DNA from 3 places in the Streptomyces mobaraensis genome. Region 1 is predicted to be linked to each of the others. Evidence: riboswitches for the same ligand, from Rfam matches in the RefSeq annotation. Region 1 holds a riboswitch; each other region holds the start of a gene.
What was found. A riboswitch is a leader RNA that binds a small molecule or an ion and turns the genes downstream of it on or off. The one in region 1 is predicted to bind cyclic di-AMP.

Region 2: it holds a riboswitch for cyclic di-AMP, as region 1 does, so the genes downstream of both, K7I03_RS19800 (LysM peptidoglycan-binding domain-containing protein) here and K7I03_RS30815 (C40 family peptidase) in region 1, are expected to answer to the same signal.
Region 3: it holds a riboswitch for cyclic di-AMP, as region 1 does, so the genes downstream of both, K7I03_RS07850 (M23 family metallopeptidase) here and K7I03_RS30815 (C40 family peptidase) in region 1, are expected to answer to the same signal.

Annotation. Positions count from the first base shown of each region.
Region 1 covers NZ_CP083590.1:6,962,834-6,968,299, reverse strand. The annotation lists gene K7I03_RS30845 (TolB-like translocation protein) at 1-391, opposite strand, end outside; gene K7I03_RS30840 (pentapeptide repeat-containing protein) at 486-1,145, opposite strand; gene K7I03_RS30835 (hypothetical protein) at 1,197-1,742, opposite strand; gene K7I03_RS30830 (YchJ family protein) at 2,149-2,553, shown strand; gene K7I03_RS30825 (GNAT family N-acetyltransferase) at 2,535-3,050, opposite strand; gene K7I03_RS30820 (DUF1330 domain-containing protein) at 3,203-3,544, shown strand; gene K7I03_RS30815 (C40 family peptidase) at 3,605-4,078, opposite strand; cyclic di-AMP (ydaO/yuaA leader) riboswitch at 4,086-4,236, opposite strand; gene K7I03_RS30810 (endo alpha-1,4 polygalactosaminidase) at 4,417-5,466, opposite strand, start outside; gene K7I03_RS30805 (spherulation-specific family 4 protein) at 5,460-5,466, opposite strand, start outside.
Region 2 covers NZ_CP083590.1:4,526,757-4,532,222, reverse strand. The annotation lists gene K7I03_RS19810 (FtsB family cell division protein) at 1-395, opposite strand, end outside; gene eno (phosphopyruvate hydratase) at 533-1,816, opposite strand; gene K7I03_RS19800 (LysM peptidoglycan-binding domain-containing protein) at 2,506-3,246, opposite strand; cyclic di-AMP (ydaO/yuaA leader) riboswitch at 3,251-3,430, opposite strand; gene K7I03_RS19795 (transglycosylase family protein) at 3,691-4,854, opposite strand; gene K7I03_RS19790 (cytochrome P450 family protein) at 5,006-5,466, opposite strand, start outside.
Region 3 covers NZ_CP083590.1:1,889,642-1,895,107, forward strand. The annotation lists gene K7I03_RS07845 (GntR family transcriptional regulator) at 1-125, opposite strand, end outside; gene K7I03_RS07850 (M23 family metallopeptidase) at 504-1,310, opposite strand; cyclic di-AMP (ydaO/yuaA leader) riboswitch at 1,325-1,480, opposite strand; gene K7I03_RS07855 (M16 family metallopeptidase) at 1,705-3,072, opposite strand; gene K7I03_RS07860 (M16 family metallopeptidase) at 3,117-4,502, opposite strand; gene K7I03_RS07865 (DNA gyrase/topoisomerase IV subunit A) at 4,765-5,466, shown strand, end outside.

The DNA of each region.
Region 1 (5,466 bases):
TGACGCCGGCGGACGGGTTCCAGCTGGTCCCCGGCAGGTTGACGGCGGCCCGGTCGGACTCGTCCAGCAGCGTCCGGGGGGCCGTCCGCCGCCGGGCGCCGCCGAGGGGGAGGGTGCGCAGGGCGGCGGCGCCGGCGTTGTAGCCGTCGCGGAAGACCGTGAAGAGGAGGGACGAACCGTCCGGCGAGAAGGCGGGGTTCTGGGCGCTGGCCCGGCCGCCGGGGCGGTGGAGGAGCTCGGCGCCGTCGCGGCGGGTCTCCTCGCGTGGACCGGCGGACCGTGGGGAACGGGGGTTCTCACGGTCGTCGGACCCGGAGTCGGAGCCCGACTCGCAGGCCGTCAGCAGGACGGCGGCGGCGAACAGGGCGGCGGCGAGCGGTCGTCTGCGCACCGGGTGACGGTAACGCAGGCCGGCGCCCAGGGTCCGCCGGAAGGCGGGTTGCCCGGGTTCGCCGCTTTCTCCGGGTGTGCCGGGGGTGGCCGGATCAGTCGTCTTCCACGCTGAGTCCGATGTGCTGGGCCAGGGCGGGAGCCAGATCGAAGAGCTGAGGTGTGCTGATCGTCGCGCCGCCCAGGTCGCCCAGCCCGGCGGTGATGCCCAGGGCGGCGGCGTCGCGCAGGTCCACCTGGGCCAGCCGGGCCCGTTCGAAGCGGGCGCGGTCCAGGGTGGAGCCGGGGAAGCGGACGTCGGTCAGCGTCGCCCCGCCGAAGTCCACGTCCCGCAGCAGGCAGTCGACGAACACCACCTCGCGCAGGGTGGCCGCGCGCAGGTTGACGGAGTCGAGCTTGCACTGGTGGAAGACGACGCGGCGCAGCTCGGCGCCGTGGATCTCGGTGCCGGCCAGGACACCGGCGGTGAACTCGGCGTCCAGCCACGTGGTGTCCGCGAGGTTGGTGCCGACCATGCGGGTGGCGTGCAGCCACACGTCGTCGAACCGGGAGCGCCGGAAGCCGCCGCGCTCGAAGACCGCCGAGGAGAACGCCGCCTCGCTGAACAGGGAGCTGCCGCCCTGGGCCTCCTCGAAGACGGAACCGTCGAAGTGGACGCTCTCGTAACTGCCGCCCCGTTCCATCGGGCCCGTGAAGGGCTCCAGGCGGTGGGCGTAAGGCAGTTCGGTCAGTTCTCGGGAGGCGGGGATGCGCATGCGCCGCGGCCTACGCGGTGCGGCCGGGCGGCCCGCATGCTCGTCGGCCGTCTAGGACGCGGGGGCCGCGGCGGCGGGGGCGCCGAGTGCGTTCAGTACGACGCCGAGGAGCTGCTGGAGGTCGGCCAGGAGCTTGCTCACGTCGGCCGCGACGCCGAGGATGTTGGCCGCGGCCAGGTCCATGAGGAGCTGGTTGAGGTCCTTGACGAGCTGGTCCACCACCTTCTGCACGTCCGCGACCACGTCCCGCTGGGCGGTGCCCGTCTGTCCGGGCTGTCCGGGCTGGGGCTGCGGGACGTGCGCCTTGACGGAGGCGCGCAGCCGCGCGGCCTGCTCCGTGAGCTGCCGCTGCATCTCCCGCAGCTTGGTGAGGTCCGGCTTGGCCGCCTGGGCCTCCTTGCCGATCCGGGCACCCAGCGAGAGGATGTCGCCCAGGCTTCCGACCGTGGTCAGCCGGTCGACGGTGTCCGACGCGGGCACCGACTCCGCCGCCGGGCGCTCCGGCGCCGGGTCCGCCGCGAGGGCCGGTCCGGCGACGGCCAGGACCAGCGAGCAGCAGGCCGCTAGGGCGGTGGTGGTCGTTCTGCTGATGCGCATGCGGGAAACTCCCTCCAGGAACGTCCCTCAGGGGGACGAGGCCCACGGTGTGCCGCGGCGTCGGGGGCCGCAACCGCTCGCCGGGGCGGGGCGGGGCGCTTCCGTTGCGGCCCGCACCCGCTCTGACCTGGGCCCTTGCCGCGGTCGGCCGTTCTTGCCGGGGCCGGCGGGGCGTTCGGCCGGGAGGGTGCCCCGGTCCCGCCCCTTCCCGTTTCTTGCGGGGGCCGGCCCCCGCACCCCCGAAACCGCGCTCCGCGCGGTTGTCCTCAAACGCCGGACGGGCTGAAAGCCAGCCCGTCCGGCGTTTGAGGACCTCGCGGCGAAGCCGCGATGCCGGGGTCCGGGGCGAAGCCCTGGAAGAAACGGTGAAAGGGCGGGACCGGGGCACCCTCCCCGCCGGGGCACAATGCATCACGTGCCCCGAAACACCATCACCCCCACCACCCCCTGCCCCTGCGGCCTCGACGCCGCCTACGGCGACTGCTGCGGCGCCTTCCACGAAGGCGCGAAGCAAGCCCCCACCGCGGAACGCCTCATGCGCTCCCGCTACAGCGCCTTCGCCGTGGGCGACGCCGCGTACCTCCTCCGCACCTGGTACTCCGGCACCCGCCCGCCGTCCCTCGACCTCGACCCGAAGGTCCGCTGGACGGGTCTGGAGATCCTGGCGACCTCGGCCGGTACCGCGTTCCACCAGGAGGGCACGGTGGAGTTCCGCGCCCACTGTGTGGTGCGGGGGCGGGAGGACGCGCAGCATGAGCTGAGCCGCTTCGTCCGGGAGGACGGCGCCTGGGTCTACGTGGACGCCGTCTGAAGAGGCTCCGGCTCCCAGTCGGTCTCGTAGTACTTCACCCGCTCGTCCTCGCCGGCCATCCGCATGCCGGCGGCCGTCATGACGCGGTGGGAGGGGACGTTGTCGTGGTCGGCGTCGCCCTTCACCCGGCGGATGCCGCGGGCCCGCGCCGATTCCAGGGCCGCGCGCAGGGCCTCGGAGGCGTACCCCTTGCCGCGCTCGGCGGGCAGCAGCCCGTAGCCGACGGTCACGGCTCCGTCCTCGTCCGCCGGCCCGTGGAAGTCCAGCCCGCCGACCACGCGCCCGTCCTCCCGGCGCCGTATCTCGTAGGCCCCGGGGTGCCGCCCGGGCCCCTCCCGCTCCGCCGTCAGGAACCGCCGCGCGGCCTGCACGTCGTCGTCCTCCGGATACCCGGGCACCCAGTGCGGTGGCCGCTCCGGGTCCTCGGCGGCGATGTTCTCCGCCTCGGCGACGGTGAGGCGGTGCAGGATGAGCCGGGTCGTCACAAGATCGTCCATGTTCCGATGGCTATCACCCGCCGGCGCGGATCCGCATCGGATTTGCCGGGCCCGCAACCGCAATGACCTGCCGGGTCATCGCGGGCCCGTGCCGTCCGCGGGCAGAGTGGGGGCACACCGAATCACCGGACTCACACGGTCAGGAGACGACGATGCCCGCCTACGCACTCGGTCACTTCCACAGCACTGCCCCGCACCGGGACGTCGTGGAGTACGTCGAGCGGATCCAGGGGACGCTGGACCCCTACGGGGGCCGGTTCGTGGTGCACGGTGGGGAGCTGGAGGTGCGGGAGGGGGTTTGGGAGGGGAGTTTGGTGCTGATCGAGTTCCCCGACCTGGAGCGGGCGCGGGAGTGGTACGAGTCGCCCGCGTACCAGGAGCTGATTCCGCTGCGTACGCCGCACGCCGTGGGGGACGTCGTCCTCGCGGCGGGGGTGCGTTCCGGTTACCACCCGTCGGAGAAGGCGGAGACCCTCCGGGCGGCTCTGGCCTGAAGGTGGCGGGCCGGCGCCGCCGATGAAGCGCCGGCCCGTTGGGGCATCAGGTGTGAGGCGTCAGCGGACGCGGCCGTACCAGACGCTGTTGGACCAGATCTTCTCCAGGCGGACCTTCTTGCCGGTGCCGGGAGCGTGCCAGATCTTGTTTCCACCCGCGTAGATGCCCACGTGGTAGACGTTGCTGCCGGAGTGGAAGAACACCAGGTCGCCGACGGAGCGGGAGCCGCGCGAGATGTGCCGCGTGGCGTTGTACTGGTCGGCGGCGACGCGGGGGAGCTTCTTGCCGGCCTTCTTGAACGAGTAGAGCGTCAGGCCCGAGCAGTCGAAGCGGTTGGGGCCGGTGGCGCCCCACTGGTACGGGGAGCCGCTCTTGGACGCCGCGACCTTGACGGCCTTGGAGCCCGGGGTGGCCGCCTGGGCTTCCCCGGTCATGCCGGGGAGCAGGACGGACGCCGCGACGGTGGCGGCGGTGAGGGCCGATGCGGTTCCGGCCCGGGAGATGAGCGCGGGTATGCGAGGCAGCGCAGACATGCCGAGTAAGCCCTTCGTCATCCGCCTGCGAAAGATGACCTGTCGGGTTCGGGCTGACAAAGTTGCCCGGCCACCATGTGGCTTCACCCCTAGGACCACCGCCATCGTGGTCCGTCGTGCCTGGGTCTCCCGCTCCTGCCGATCCGCGTGTATCCGGTCCGCACCCGGAGCGGCGGCAGGACTCGGCGTCCGCCCGGGTGGCCCGCCTCTGTGACGGGTTCTTGGTTGTTCGGTGCATGATCCTGCACCATCCACCCGCGAAATCCGGTGTCGAAACGGCCGTCTGTGAGGTTCTTCACGCCGGCCGGAAGGTTTCATTCCGGCGGCTTGACCCCCTCTCAGCAGGGACGACGCCAGGAATTGAGACCGAGTTTCTTCTGCATGGAACTGAGCCCCAGATCCTTGGTCCGGCCGCAGAACTCCCCCGGATCCAGCTTGTATTCGACGTGGAACACCGCCTTGCCGCGCTTCACGAAGGGCGACAGTTTGTCGCATTCGCCGAACTCGGCGCACTGTTCGTTCACCGCGAAGTCGAAGTCGCCGACGAGGTCCGGGATCTGGTCGAGGTCGTTCTTGAGGCCGACGGACATGCCGCGGTCATGGGCGAGCCGCGCGATCAGGCGGTTGAACGCCAATTGGTGGGCCGCGGTGAGGGGGAAGCCCGTCTCGTTCCGGAACCCCTCGGTCAGGTCCGGCTCGACGGCGTCGAAGCCCTTCTTCCGGCACATGTCGAAACGTTCCGCCATGATGGGTTCGAGGACGTCCAGCCGCCGGATGTCCAGCCACTTCTCGCCCTTCCAGCCGTCGTTGTCCGCGCCGAGCACCGCCTCCGGGAACTTCTTCGCGTCGGGCCGCCAGTCCTCGTACGCGCCCACGTTGATGTAGCAGACGACCTTGCGGCCGTCGGCGTGCAGCCGTTCCACGGTCGCCGCGTCGTTCTCGAAGCCGTCGATGTCGTAGACGGGGACGTCAACCGAGGTGTCGACCTTCCCGTCGAGCTGCCACTGCCAGCGGGTGCCGGGGCGCGGCCGCCAGCGCGCCGCCCGGTCGGCGGGCTTCCCGGACGACGAGGACGACGGGGAGGCCGATTCCGGTGTGGACGGGTCGGCGGACGCGGCGTCCCGGGACGGCGCCGGGCTCGTGCCGCGCCGGGGTTTCCCGGGCGCCGAGTCCCGATGCCCCGGCCGGGGTTGCGCCGACACGCTGGGCTTGCCGTCCCGCTCGGGACCGTCCGCCTGGTCCTCGTCCTCCGAGCCCGACCCCGAGCAGCCGGCGGCGACGAGCAGGGCCGCGGCCGTCAACGCCCCGGCGCCCAGGGCCCGGCGGGCCCGGCGACGAGGACCGCCCGGTTCCGGGCACTCCGCTTTCAGGCGTACGGATGTCAGGCG
Region 2 (5,466 bases), 2.4 Mb from region 1:
TCGCGGCGGTGCCGCGGGTTGCCGCTGCCGTCCACGACCGTGTAGCCGGTCTCGCCGGGCCGGACGTAGTGCAGGTGCTCGCGCGCCAGCCGCTCGACGTACGCCGGGTCCTCCAGCCGCGCCTTCTCCTCGCGCAACCGCTTCACCTGCTCCTTCGCCTGCTCGGAGCGGTTCCGCTGGTCGTCGATGTCCGAACGCTGAGTGACCCACTGGCGCATGGGGTAGGCCAGGGCGACGATCAGCGAGCAGACGACGAGCGCCAGCAGCGCCGCGCGGCCGGTGAGCCGGCTGCGCCGCGGCGGACGGGTGCGCCGGGCCCGGGCGTCCGGCCCCTGGACCAGGACCGAGCCGATCGCCTTGAGCCTGGTCGCGGTGGAGAACCGTTCCGCCGCCACATCGCCTCCCCGCTGCCGGCTTCACCGAAGCCGGAACGCATGCCAAAACCGTCCCCGGCCACGGTACGGGACCGTGGCCGGGGACGGGGTGAGGCGTGAGGCTTTGTCAGCCTCGCACGCGCACTGCCAGGTGCGGCTCAGCCCTGGCGGAAGCGCGGGAACGCGCTGCGGCCGGCGTACACCGCGGCGTCGTCGAGGATCTCCTCGATGCGCAGCAGCTGGTTGTACTTGGCGACGCGCTCGGAGCGGGCCGGGGCACCGGTCTTGATCTGGCCGCAGTTGGTGGCGACGGCCAGGTCGGCGATGGTGACGTCCTCGGTCTCGCCGGAGCGGTGGGACATCATGCACTTGAAGCCGTTGCGCTGGGCCAGCTCGACGGCGTCCAGGGTCTCGGTCAGCGAACCGATCTGGTTGACCTTGACCAGCAGGGCGTTGGCGGCGCCCTCCTCGATGCCGCGGGCGAGGCGCTCGGGGTTGGTGACGAACAGGTCGTCACCGACGAGCTGGACCGCGTCGCCGAGGCGCTCGGTGATGGTCTTCCAGCCGTCCCAGTCGTCCTCGAACAGCGGGTCCTCGATGGAGACCAGCGGGTACGCCTCGACGAGCTCGGCGTAGTAGTCGGTCATCTCGGCGGCGGTACGGCTCTTGCCCTCGAACGTGTAGACGCCGTCCTTGTAGAACTCGGACGCGGCGACGTCGAGCGCGAGCGCGATGTCCTGGCCGGGGGTGTAACCGGCCTGCTTGATGGCCTCGAGGATGAGGTCGAGGGCCTCGCGGTTGGAACCGAGGTTCGGGGCGAAGCCGCCCTCGTCGCCCAGGCCGGTGGAGAGGCCCTTGGCCTTCAGCACGGCCTTGAGGGTGTGGTAGACCTCGGTGCCCCAGCGCAGCGCCTCGGAGAAGGACTCCGCGCCGATCGGCGCGATCATGAACTCCTGGATGTCCACGTTGGAGTCGGCGTGCGAGCCGCCGTTCAGGATGTTCATCATCGGAACGGGCAGCAGGTGCGCGTTCGGGCCGCCGAGGTAGCGGAAGAGGGGCAGGTCCGACGCCTCGGAGGCGGCGTGCGCGACGGCCAGGGAGACGCCCAGGATGGCGTTGGCGCCCAGGGAGCCCTTGTTGTCGGTGGCGTCCAGGTCGAACATGGCCTGGTCGATCAGGCGCTGCTCGGTGGCGTCGTAGCCGACGAGCTCCGGGCCGATCTGCTCGATAACGGCCAGCACGGCCTTCTCGACGCCCTTGCCCAGGTAGCGGTTCTTGTCCCCGTCGCGGAGCTCGATGGCCTCGAAGGCACCGGTCGAGGCACCGGACGGCACGGCGGCGCGGCCGGTGGAGCCGTCGTCGAGGCCGACCTCGACCTCGACCGTGGGGTTGCCTCGCGAGTCGAGGATCTCGCGAGCTACGACGACGTCGATGGACGGCACGAGGGTCTCCTTCGTGTGTGTCTGGGTACTCCAGCGTTCTGCAGCACGAGCCTAACGGGCGCCGGAGGGTCCACCTGCCCCCGGAGCGCCACCCCGCCGGAAAAATGGCACAAACGCCGAGATCAAGGGCGAATGGGCGAGCTGTTCGCTCAAGGGGGAACGGGTGCGGGAACCGGTGCGGAGCCGGTGCGGAACCGGTTCTGGAACCGGACGGCGGGTGGGACGGGCGAGGCAGGTGGGAGGCGCGTCGTACGCGGCCGGGGCGGCCGGGGCGGTTGCGTGGAACGGCCGGCGCGCGGGTCGGCCGCCGGGCGCGCGAAAACGGCGCGCGCTCGGGAGCGGTTCACGGCCCGGGAGGGTGCGGCGCGTCCGACAGCGCCCCCGCGCCTCGGAACAGGACGCGCCCCGGCCTGACGCACATCCGCGCCTGACACACATCCACGCCTGACCCGCACCCGAGCACGGCGAAGCCCCACTCCGATGCGGCTCGGGGGGGGGATCGATCGCATCAGAGCGGGGCGGTCCCGCTGCGGCCCGGGAAGGGGGGCCGGGCCGGTGGTTCGGGTGCTGTGCCGGGAACACCGCAGGTACGGGCGGCGGTACGCGCCGCCCGGCCACGGGGTCCCCGTCAGGGCCTCGGCCGGGGGCCCGGCCGTGTACGGCACACGCCCCCGGAAGACCTCTCAGCCTCAGCTGAGGTGCAGCTTCTGGCCGGGGAAGATGAGGTCGGCGCTCTCCACGATGTCCTTGTTGCGGTCGTAGAGCTTCTCCCAGCCGCCCTTGACCTTCTTGGCCTCGGCGATCTTGGCGAGAGTGTCGCCTTCCTTGACCTGGTACTCCCCGTCGCCCATCTTGACGGTCTTCGGCGCGGCGTGCTTCGGCGCGGCCGGCTTGGCGGCCGGCGCGGCCGGGGCCTCCTCGGCCTCCCGCTGCGGAGCGGCGTGCTTCGGCGCGGCCTTGCGCTCGCTGCGGTCGGCGTGGCTCTGGCCGGTCGCACGCTGGCCCGAGGTCGACTTGGAGACGACCTTGCCGGAGCCGGAGTCGTCGACCGACGGGGAGCCGCCACCGCGGGTCAGGCCGCCCTCGCCGGCGCAGCCCCAGGCGCCGGGGCCCTGGGCGGCGAGCAGCTTCTCGGCGACCAGGATCTGCTGGCCCTTGCTGGCGAGGTCGGCGCGCGGCGCGTACTTGGTACCGCCCATGGCCGCCCACGAGGACTGCGAGAACTGCAGGCCGCCGTAGTAGCCGTTGCCGGTGTTGATCGACCAGTTGCCGCCGGACTCGCACTGGGCCACGCGGTCCCAGGTCTGCACGGAGGCGGCGTGGGCGGACGTGGCCATCATCAGCGGGGCGGCGACTGCGGCGCCGGTGACACCCGCGAGCGTGGCGATGCGGACGGCCTTGTTCGGACGACGGTGCTTGCCCTTGGACATGACTCGGTTTCCTCACCGGCGCCTACGAGGTGAGCTGTCGGGTTCGGGCGTGAGTTGCCCGGCCCGGTGGCTTGCGCTCACCAGGCTTCACCCCAAGCCGTCCCGGTACGTCGGTCGTTGACCGATGAACCGTTCCGGCGACCTACCGTGGTTCCCCCGCTCCTGCCTACGGCGCTTGCGCGACGACTCCCCCGGCCGCCGGCAGGATTCGGCGTGACGACCGTGGTGCTCGCGATGGCGAGCGATGACGACGGTAAGCACAGACGGCCGACGGGTTCAAACCCTCCTTTTCAGCCACCGCCTGCGCCACCCACCCCGGGGAACCCACTGTTTCCGCAGGTGGGGGTGGTTTCACGGGTTTCTGACGAGCCGTCTCCGCGCCGATGTCAACGAGACCCATGTCTCACTTTCATCCGGAACGGACATTCGACGCGAACTCCCCCGCTACTTCTTCAGTTCGAGCTGCTGACCGGGGTGAATGAGGTCCGGATCGCTGCCCACGACCTTTTTGTTGTCCTGGTACACGCGGTGCCAGCCGCCCTCGACCCGGTGCTGTTCCGCGATCTCTGACAGGTTGTCACCGGGGCGCACGGTGTAGTCGTGCACGTCGGGTGCGTCCACGCGCCCGCGCTCCGCGCCGCGCGACGCGCGCTCACCGCCGGAACCGGACGGCTCCGCGCGGTGCTTGCCGGTGCCGGCGCCGTCCGCGCCGGCGCGCGGGTGCTCATCCGTCGTGCCGGTGGCGGACGTTCCGGAGTCCGCGCCGCCATCCCGGCCGGCCTTCTGCCTGTCGGCCGAGGTGTCCGTGGCATCACCGTCCGGCTTGCGGTGCTTGCCGCCGGAGGTCGAACCGGAGGGCGAGTCGGTGGACGAGTCGCGGTCCTCGCCGGACGGCTTCTTTGGCTGTCCCGGCTTGCCGGAGGCGTCGGTGGTACCGGAGTTGCCGGTGGTGCCGGTGGTGCCGTGCTCGCCGGCCTTCCCGCCCTTGTCACCGGCGTCCTTCCCGGCGGAGGTGTCCGACGCCTTCCCGGACGCCTTCTCGTCGGCCTTCTTGTCGGCCTTCTTGTCGGTCTTGCCCTCGGCCTTGCCCTCAGTCTTGCCCTCGGCCTTGTCGGACGACGTCTCCCGAGACCGGTCGGAATCGGTCTTCCCGGACGTTCCGGAAGCCGGCGTGTGCGACGACCCCTCGACGGCGTCGTGCGGCATCCCCGGGTTGACCTCGGGCGCCCGGCCGTCCTTGGCCAGGTCGGACTTCACCGCGCAGGCGGGCCAGGCGTACGGGCCGCGGGCGTCGAGGATCCGCTGGGCGACGGCGATCTGCTGGGCGCGGCTGGCCTGGTCGGGGCGCGGCGCGAACTCCGTTCCGCCGTACTGCTTCCACATGTCGGGGGTGAGCTGCAGTCCGCCGTAGAACCCGTTGCCCGTGTCCGCGCTCCACAGGCCGCCGCTCTCGCACTGGGCGACGCGGTCCCAGGTGGGGGCGTCCGCGGCGTCGGCGGTGGTGGCACCGAGCAGGGGCATGGCGATCCCGGCGCCCGCCACGCCCGCGGCGACGACCACGGCGGGCAGTTGACGGGGACGGCGATGTCGGCCTTTCCCGGAGAGCATGCGATCACCTCTCATATTGCTGCCGACCGGCTGCTGACCGCTGCCGATCGTGTGGCTGCTGAATATGACGGCAGAAGATAGCCACGCCCCTCAGGCGCCACAACCCACCGGGTTCAACGCCGGGAGACGGTCAAGCCAAGTTGACGTATAGTCATGTGCCCGTCTGCCCGGGCTCCGGCGAGAAAGCCACGGGCAGGGTCCGCAGGCCCCGCATGATGAGCCCGCCACGCCACCTCAGATCGTCCGGATCAGCGGAAAGCCGCAGGTCGGGAAGGCGTCGCAGCAGCGTCGCGAGCGCCGTCCGGCCCTCCAGCCGCGCCAGCGGCGCCCCGAGGCAGTAGTGGATGCCGTGCCCGTACCCGAGGTGCTGATTGTCACTGCGGGCGAGATCGAGGGTGTCGGGCTGGGCGAACCGTTCCGGATCCCGGTCGGCCGCCGCGAGGACGACGAGCACGGGGTCGCCCTCCGCGATGCGCTGCCCGCCGATCGTCAGGTCCCGGGTGGCGAACCGCCAGGTGGCCAGCTCCACCGGACCGTCGTACCGGAGCAGTTCCTCCACCCCGGTCTCCAGCAGGCTCTCGTCCCCGGCGGCCAGCGCGCGCTGCAGGCGCT
Region 3 (5,466 bases), 5.1 Mb from region 1:
GTGCGCAGCGCCTCCCGCACCGGGACGCGCGAGACGCCGTACCGGCGGGCGAGCAGTTCCTCGATGAGCCGGCTTCCGGGCGGGAAGGCGCCGGAGACGATGTCGTCGCGAATGGCCGTGCACACCGCCTGCGCGGAAACGCGGCGGCTCTCGGGAACCGCTTCGGCCCCGCCGTTCACAAACGTCCCCGCATTGGACGGACCTCCGGATCGACCCCGGCGCGGCCTCGCGTAAAAGCGACGGTCCGCGGGCGAGGGACGCTTCTTCAGGATTCGCTCGACTCTATGGCAATCCCGTGCGGATTCCGATGGCCGCCGGAAGACCATGGAAATGATTTGGCCAAGGGGAGCGCAGGGGCCGAGTGGAGAGACCGGGGCCGAGTGGAGAGACCGGGGCCAAGCGGAGAGAGCGGAAAAGCCCCCGCCGTCTCCGGACAACCGAAAGCCCCGCCGTGGACGCGTGGTCCGGGCGGGGCTCTGCGGAAGAAAAGGGGACGGCCGCGGTCAGATGGCGACGCCGTGGGCGCGCAGGTACGCGACCGGGTCGATGTCCGAGCCGTAGGTGGGCGCCGTGCGGGCCTCGAAGTGCAGGTGCGGGCCGGTGACGTTGCCGGTGGAGCCGGAGAGGCCGATCTGCTGGCCGGGGGTGACGGTCTGGCCGACGCTCACGCCGATCGACGAGAGGTGGCCGTACTGGGTGTACGTACCGTCGTTGTGCTTGATGACGATGTTGTTGCCGTAGGCGCCGCCGTTGCCGGCCTCGACGACGGTGCCGGCACCCACGGCGTGGACGCTGGTGCCCTCCTCGGCGTGGAAGTCGACGCCGGTGTGGCTGCCGGAGGACCACAGGCCGCTGGAGGCGTGGTACTGGGTGGAGACGAAGGAGCCGGCGATCGGCATCACGAAGGTGTTGAGGCGCTTGCGCTCCTCCTCGCGAGCCGCGCGCTCCTTCTCGGCACGCTCGGCCTCGGCCTTGCGCTTGGCCTCGTCGGCGCGCTTCTTGACCAGGGCGGCCTGCGCCTTGGCGGCGTCCTCGGCCTTCTGGGTGGCGGCGTCCTGCTCGGCGACGCCGCGCTGCATCTGAGCCTGCTCGTCCACGCTGTCGGCCAGGTGGTCGGAGACGACGACGGCCTGGGTGAGGCCGGTGTCCTGCATGCGGGGCGCCTCCTCCGGGGAGGCGGCGAAGGCCGGAGCGGCGACACCGGCGACGACGCCCGCGGCGCTCAGGGTGGCTATGCCGGCGACGTTGGCGCCGACTCGCACGGCACGGCTCGGACGACGGTGCTTCCCGGTGGCACGGGTGAACGCCATGGTTGCGGCTGTTCCTTTCCTTCCTTCTCGCCTACCGGGTTAGCTGACGGGTTCGGAGCAGGAAGGTCTCCTACGGCTCCCTCCGGAGAGGGACCCGATTCACCCCAGGGAACATGTGGTTCCCCGGCTCCCCTGGCTCGCGCCGTACGGGGACTCGGCGATGGCTGCCCGGGGCCGCGGTTGCGGCTCCGATCCGACGGGCTGCCGCCATGAAGCTAATCGCCGTCAGATTCGAACGGCAAACGGAACCCCGTTTTAGTGACGCACGCCACAGAAGGATGGTGCAACCGCTCCTATAAATCGGGCATAACGGAGGCGCGTGGCCCCCGAAGGGCCCACGCGCCTCTCCGCCCCCGCGCCTGCGCCGGGGCGCACGCGGAGGCTTGAGCTTCCGTCAGGCGGAGACGACCGTCACCTCGCCGATGCCGAGCGTCCGGACGGGCTCGGCGATCTCCGCGGCGTCCCCGACCAGCACGGTGACCAGGCGGTCGGCCGGGAAGGCGTTCACGACGGCCGCGGTGGCCTCCACCGTCCCGGTCTGCGCGAGGCGTTCGTACATCCGGGCCTGGAAGTCGTCCGGGAGGTACTGCTCGACCTGGTCGGCCAGCGTGCCCGCGACGGCCGCCGCCGTCTCGTACTTGAGCGGCGCGACCCCCACCAGGTTCTGCACGGCGACGTCGCGCTCGGCGTCCGTCAGCCCCTCGGCGGCGAGGGTGCGCAGCACCGTCCACAGGTCCGCCAGCGCGGGACCGGTGTTGGGCGTGTCCACGGAGCCGCTGATGGCGAGCATCGCGATGCCGGTGCCGTCGGGGGCGGAGCGCAGCACCTGACCGAACGAGCGGACGCCGTAGGTGTAGCCCTTCTCCTCGCGCAGCACGCGGTCCAGACGGGAGGTCAGGGTGCCGCCGAGGCAGTACGTGCCGAGCACCTGGGCGGGCCAGACGCTGTCGTGCCGGTCGGCGCCGACGCGGCCGATGAGCAACTGCGTCTGGACGGCGCCCGGGCGGTCCACGATGACGACGCGGCCGGTGTCGTCGGCGGAGACGGGCGGGACGGGCCGGGGTTCGGCCGGGGAGCCCGTCCAGGCGCCGAGGGTGTCGGCCAGGGCCTGGTCCAGGTCGACGCCGGTCAGGTCGCCCACGATCACCGCGGTGGCGGTGGCCGGGCGGACGTGCGCCTCGTAGAAGGCCCGTACGGAGGCGGCGTCGATGCGCTCGACCGTCTCCTCGGTGCCCTGCCGGGGCCGGGACATCCGCGAGTCGGCCGGGAAGAGCTCGGCCGAGAGCGCCATGGCGGCCCGGCGGGCCGGGTTGGCGAGCTCGTGCGGGATCTCGTCCAGGCGGTTGCGGACGAGGCGCTCGACCTCGTTGTCGGGGAAGGCCGGGGCGCGCAGGGCGTCGGCGAGCAGACCCAGCGCCTTGGTCAGCCGGGAGGCGGGGACCTCCAGGGAGAGCCGGACGCCGGGGTGGTCCGCGTGGGCGTCCAGGGTGGCGCCGCAGCGCTCCAGTTCGGCCGTGAAGTCCTCGGCGCTGAGCTTGTCCGTGCCCTCGGAGAAGGCGCGGGCCATGATCGTGGCCACGCCGTCCAGGCCGGCCGGCTCGGCCTCCAGCGGCGCGGCGAGGCTGACCTCGACGGCGACGACCTGCTGGCCGGGGCGGTGGCAGCGCAGCACGGTCAGGCCGTTGGGCAGCCGGTCGCGGCCGGGAGCCGGGAAGTTCCACGGGGTGGCCGTGCCCGGCAGGGGCTGCGGGTGGAACTGCATGGTGGGTTCGGCGGTGCCGGTGGCGCCCACGACTGCGGCTTCGCTCACTGGGCCGTCTCCTGTTCCTGTACGTCGGCTTCCTGCACCATGGCGCCCTCGGTGGCGCCGGTCTCGTCGGCGCCCGCGGTCTGGGGTCCGGTCGGCTCGTAGACGAGCACCGCGCGGTTGTCGGGGCGCAGCCGCGCCTGGGCGACGGCCCGCACCTCCTCCGGCGTGACCTCCAGGACCCGCTGGACCGCGGTCAGGGCGAGCTGCGGGTCGCCGAAGAGGACGGCGAAGCGGCAGAGTTCGTCGGCGCGTCCGCTGACCGTGGCCAGCCGGTCCAGCCATTCGCGCTCCAGCTGGGCCTGGGCGCGCTCCATCTCCTGGGCGGTGGGCCCCTCCAGGGCGAAGCGGGCCAGCTCCTCGTCGACGGCCGCCTCGATGTCGGCGACCTCGGCGCCGGCGGACGCCTTGACGTCCAGCCAGCCCAGCGAGGGGGCGCCCGCCAGGCGCAGCATGCCGAAGCCCGCCGCGACCGCGGTGCGGTCGTGCCGGACGAGGCGGTTGTGCAGCCGCGAGGACTCGCCGCCGCCGAGGACGGTCAGCGCCAGGTCGGCGGCGTCCGCCTCCCGGGTGCCGTCGTGCGGGAGGCGGTAGGCGGCCATCAGGGCGCGCGAGGGCACCTCCTCGCGGACCACCTGGCGGAGCTGCTCGCCGATGACGTCGGGCAGGGCGCCGTCGCGCGGCGGCTGCTTGCGGTCGTGGGCGGGGATGGACCCGAAGTACTTCTCGATCCAGGCCAGCGTCCGCTCGGGGTCGATGTCGCCGACCACGGCGAGGACGGCGTTGCCGGGCGCGTAGTACGTGCGGAAGAACTCCCGGGCGTCCTCCAGGGAGGTGGCGTCCAGGTCGGCCATCGAGCCGATGGGCGTGTGGTGGTAGGGGTGGCCCTCGGGGTAGACCATCGCCGTCAGCCGCTCGAACGCGGTGCCGTAGGGCACGTTGTCGTACCGCTGGCGGCGCTCGTTCTTGACGACGTCGCGCTGGTTCTCCATGGACTCGTCGTCGAGCGCGGTGAGCAGCGAGCCCATCCGGTCGGCTTCCAGCCACAGCGCCAGCTCCAGCTGGTGGGCGGGCATGGTCTCGAAGTAGTTGGTCCGCTCGAAGCTGGTGGTGCCGTTGAGCGAGCCGCCGGCGCCCTGCACCAGCTCGAAATGGCCGTTGCCCTTCACCTGCGCCGAGCCCTGGAACATCAGGTGCTCGAAGAGGTGGGCGAGGCCGGTGCGGCCCTTGACCTCATGGCGCGAGCCGACGTCGTACCAGAGGCAGACTGCCGCGACCGGGGTCAGGTGGTCCTCCGAGAGCACCACCCGCAAGCCGTTGGCCAGGCGGTGCTCGGTCGCTGTCAGGCCGCCGGTGCCGGCCTGTTGCGCGGCCGTGTGACCCATGGGCATGTACGTCCCTTCGATCGCTCGATATCTCGCTGCATCCCGCGCCGCCGTTACCCGCCCGCGGCGCCCGCGACGACTCGCGTGATGAACACTGCTGTCACTGTATGCAAGCGCACCGACATCCGGCGAAGTTCCCAGGGCCTCCCCCACGACAACGCGGTGCTCGCGGACGGGTCGCGGTCGGCGTTGTCAGTGGGGAGGTCCACAATGGTCGGCGTCAGTCCGCCCCCGGCAATCGACCGAAGGAGCCGCAGCCGCGATGGCCCGCCGCAGCACGAAGACCCCGCCGCCGGAAGAGTTCGAGGAGCGCATCCTCGACATCGACGTCGTCGACGAGATGCAGGGCTCCTTCCTCGAGTACGCCTACTCCGTCATCTACTCCCGCGCCCTGCCCGACGCCCGCGACGGCCTGAAGCCGGTGCAGCGCCGCATCCTCTTCCAGATGAACGAGATGGGCCTGCGGCCCGAGCGCGGCTACGTGAAGTGCGCGCGCGTGGTCGGCGAGGTGATGGGCAAGCTGCACCCGCACGGTGACGCCTCCATCTACGACGCGCTGGTGCGCATGGCGCAGCCGTTCTCCATGCGCGTGCCGCTGGTCGACGGGCACGGCAACTTCGGCTCGCTCGGCAACGACGACCCGCCGGCCGCCATGCGGTATACCGAGGCCCGGATGGCGTCCGCGACCTCGCTGATGACGGAGTCGATCGACGAGGACACCGTCGACTTCGCGGCCAACTACGACGGCAGCGAGCAGGAGCCGGTCGCCCTGCCGGCCGCGTATCCGAACCTGCTGGTCAACGGCACCACGGGCATCGCGGTCGGCATGGCGACGAACATGCCGCCGCACAACCTGGGCGAGGTGATCGCCGCCGCCCGGCACCTGATCAAGCACCCGAACGCCGACCTCGACACCCTGATGAGGTACGTCCCCGGCCCCGACCTGCCCACGGGCGGCCGGATC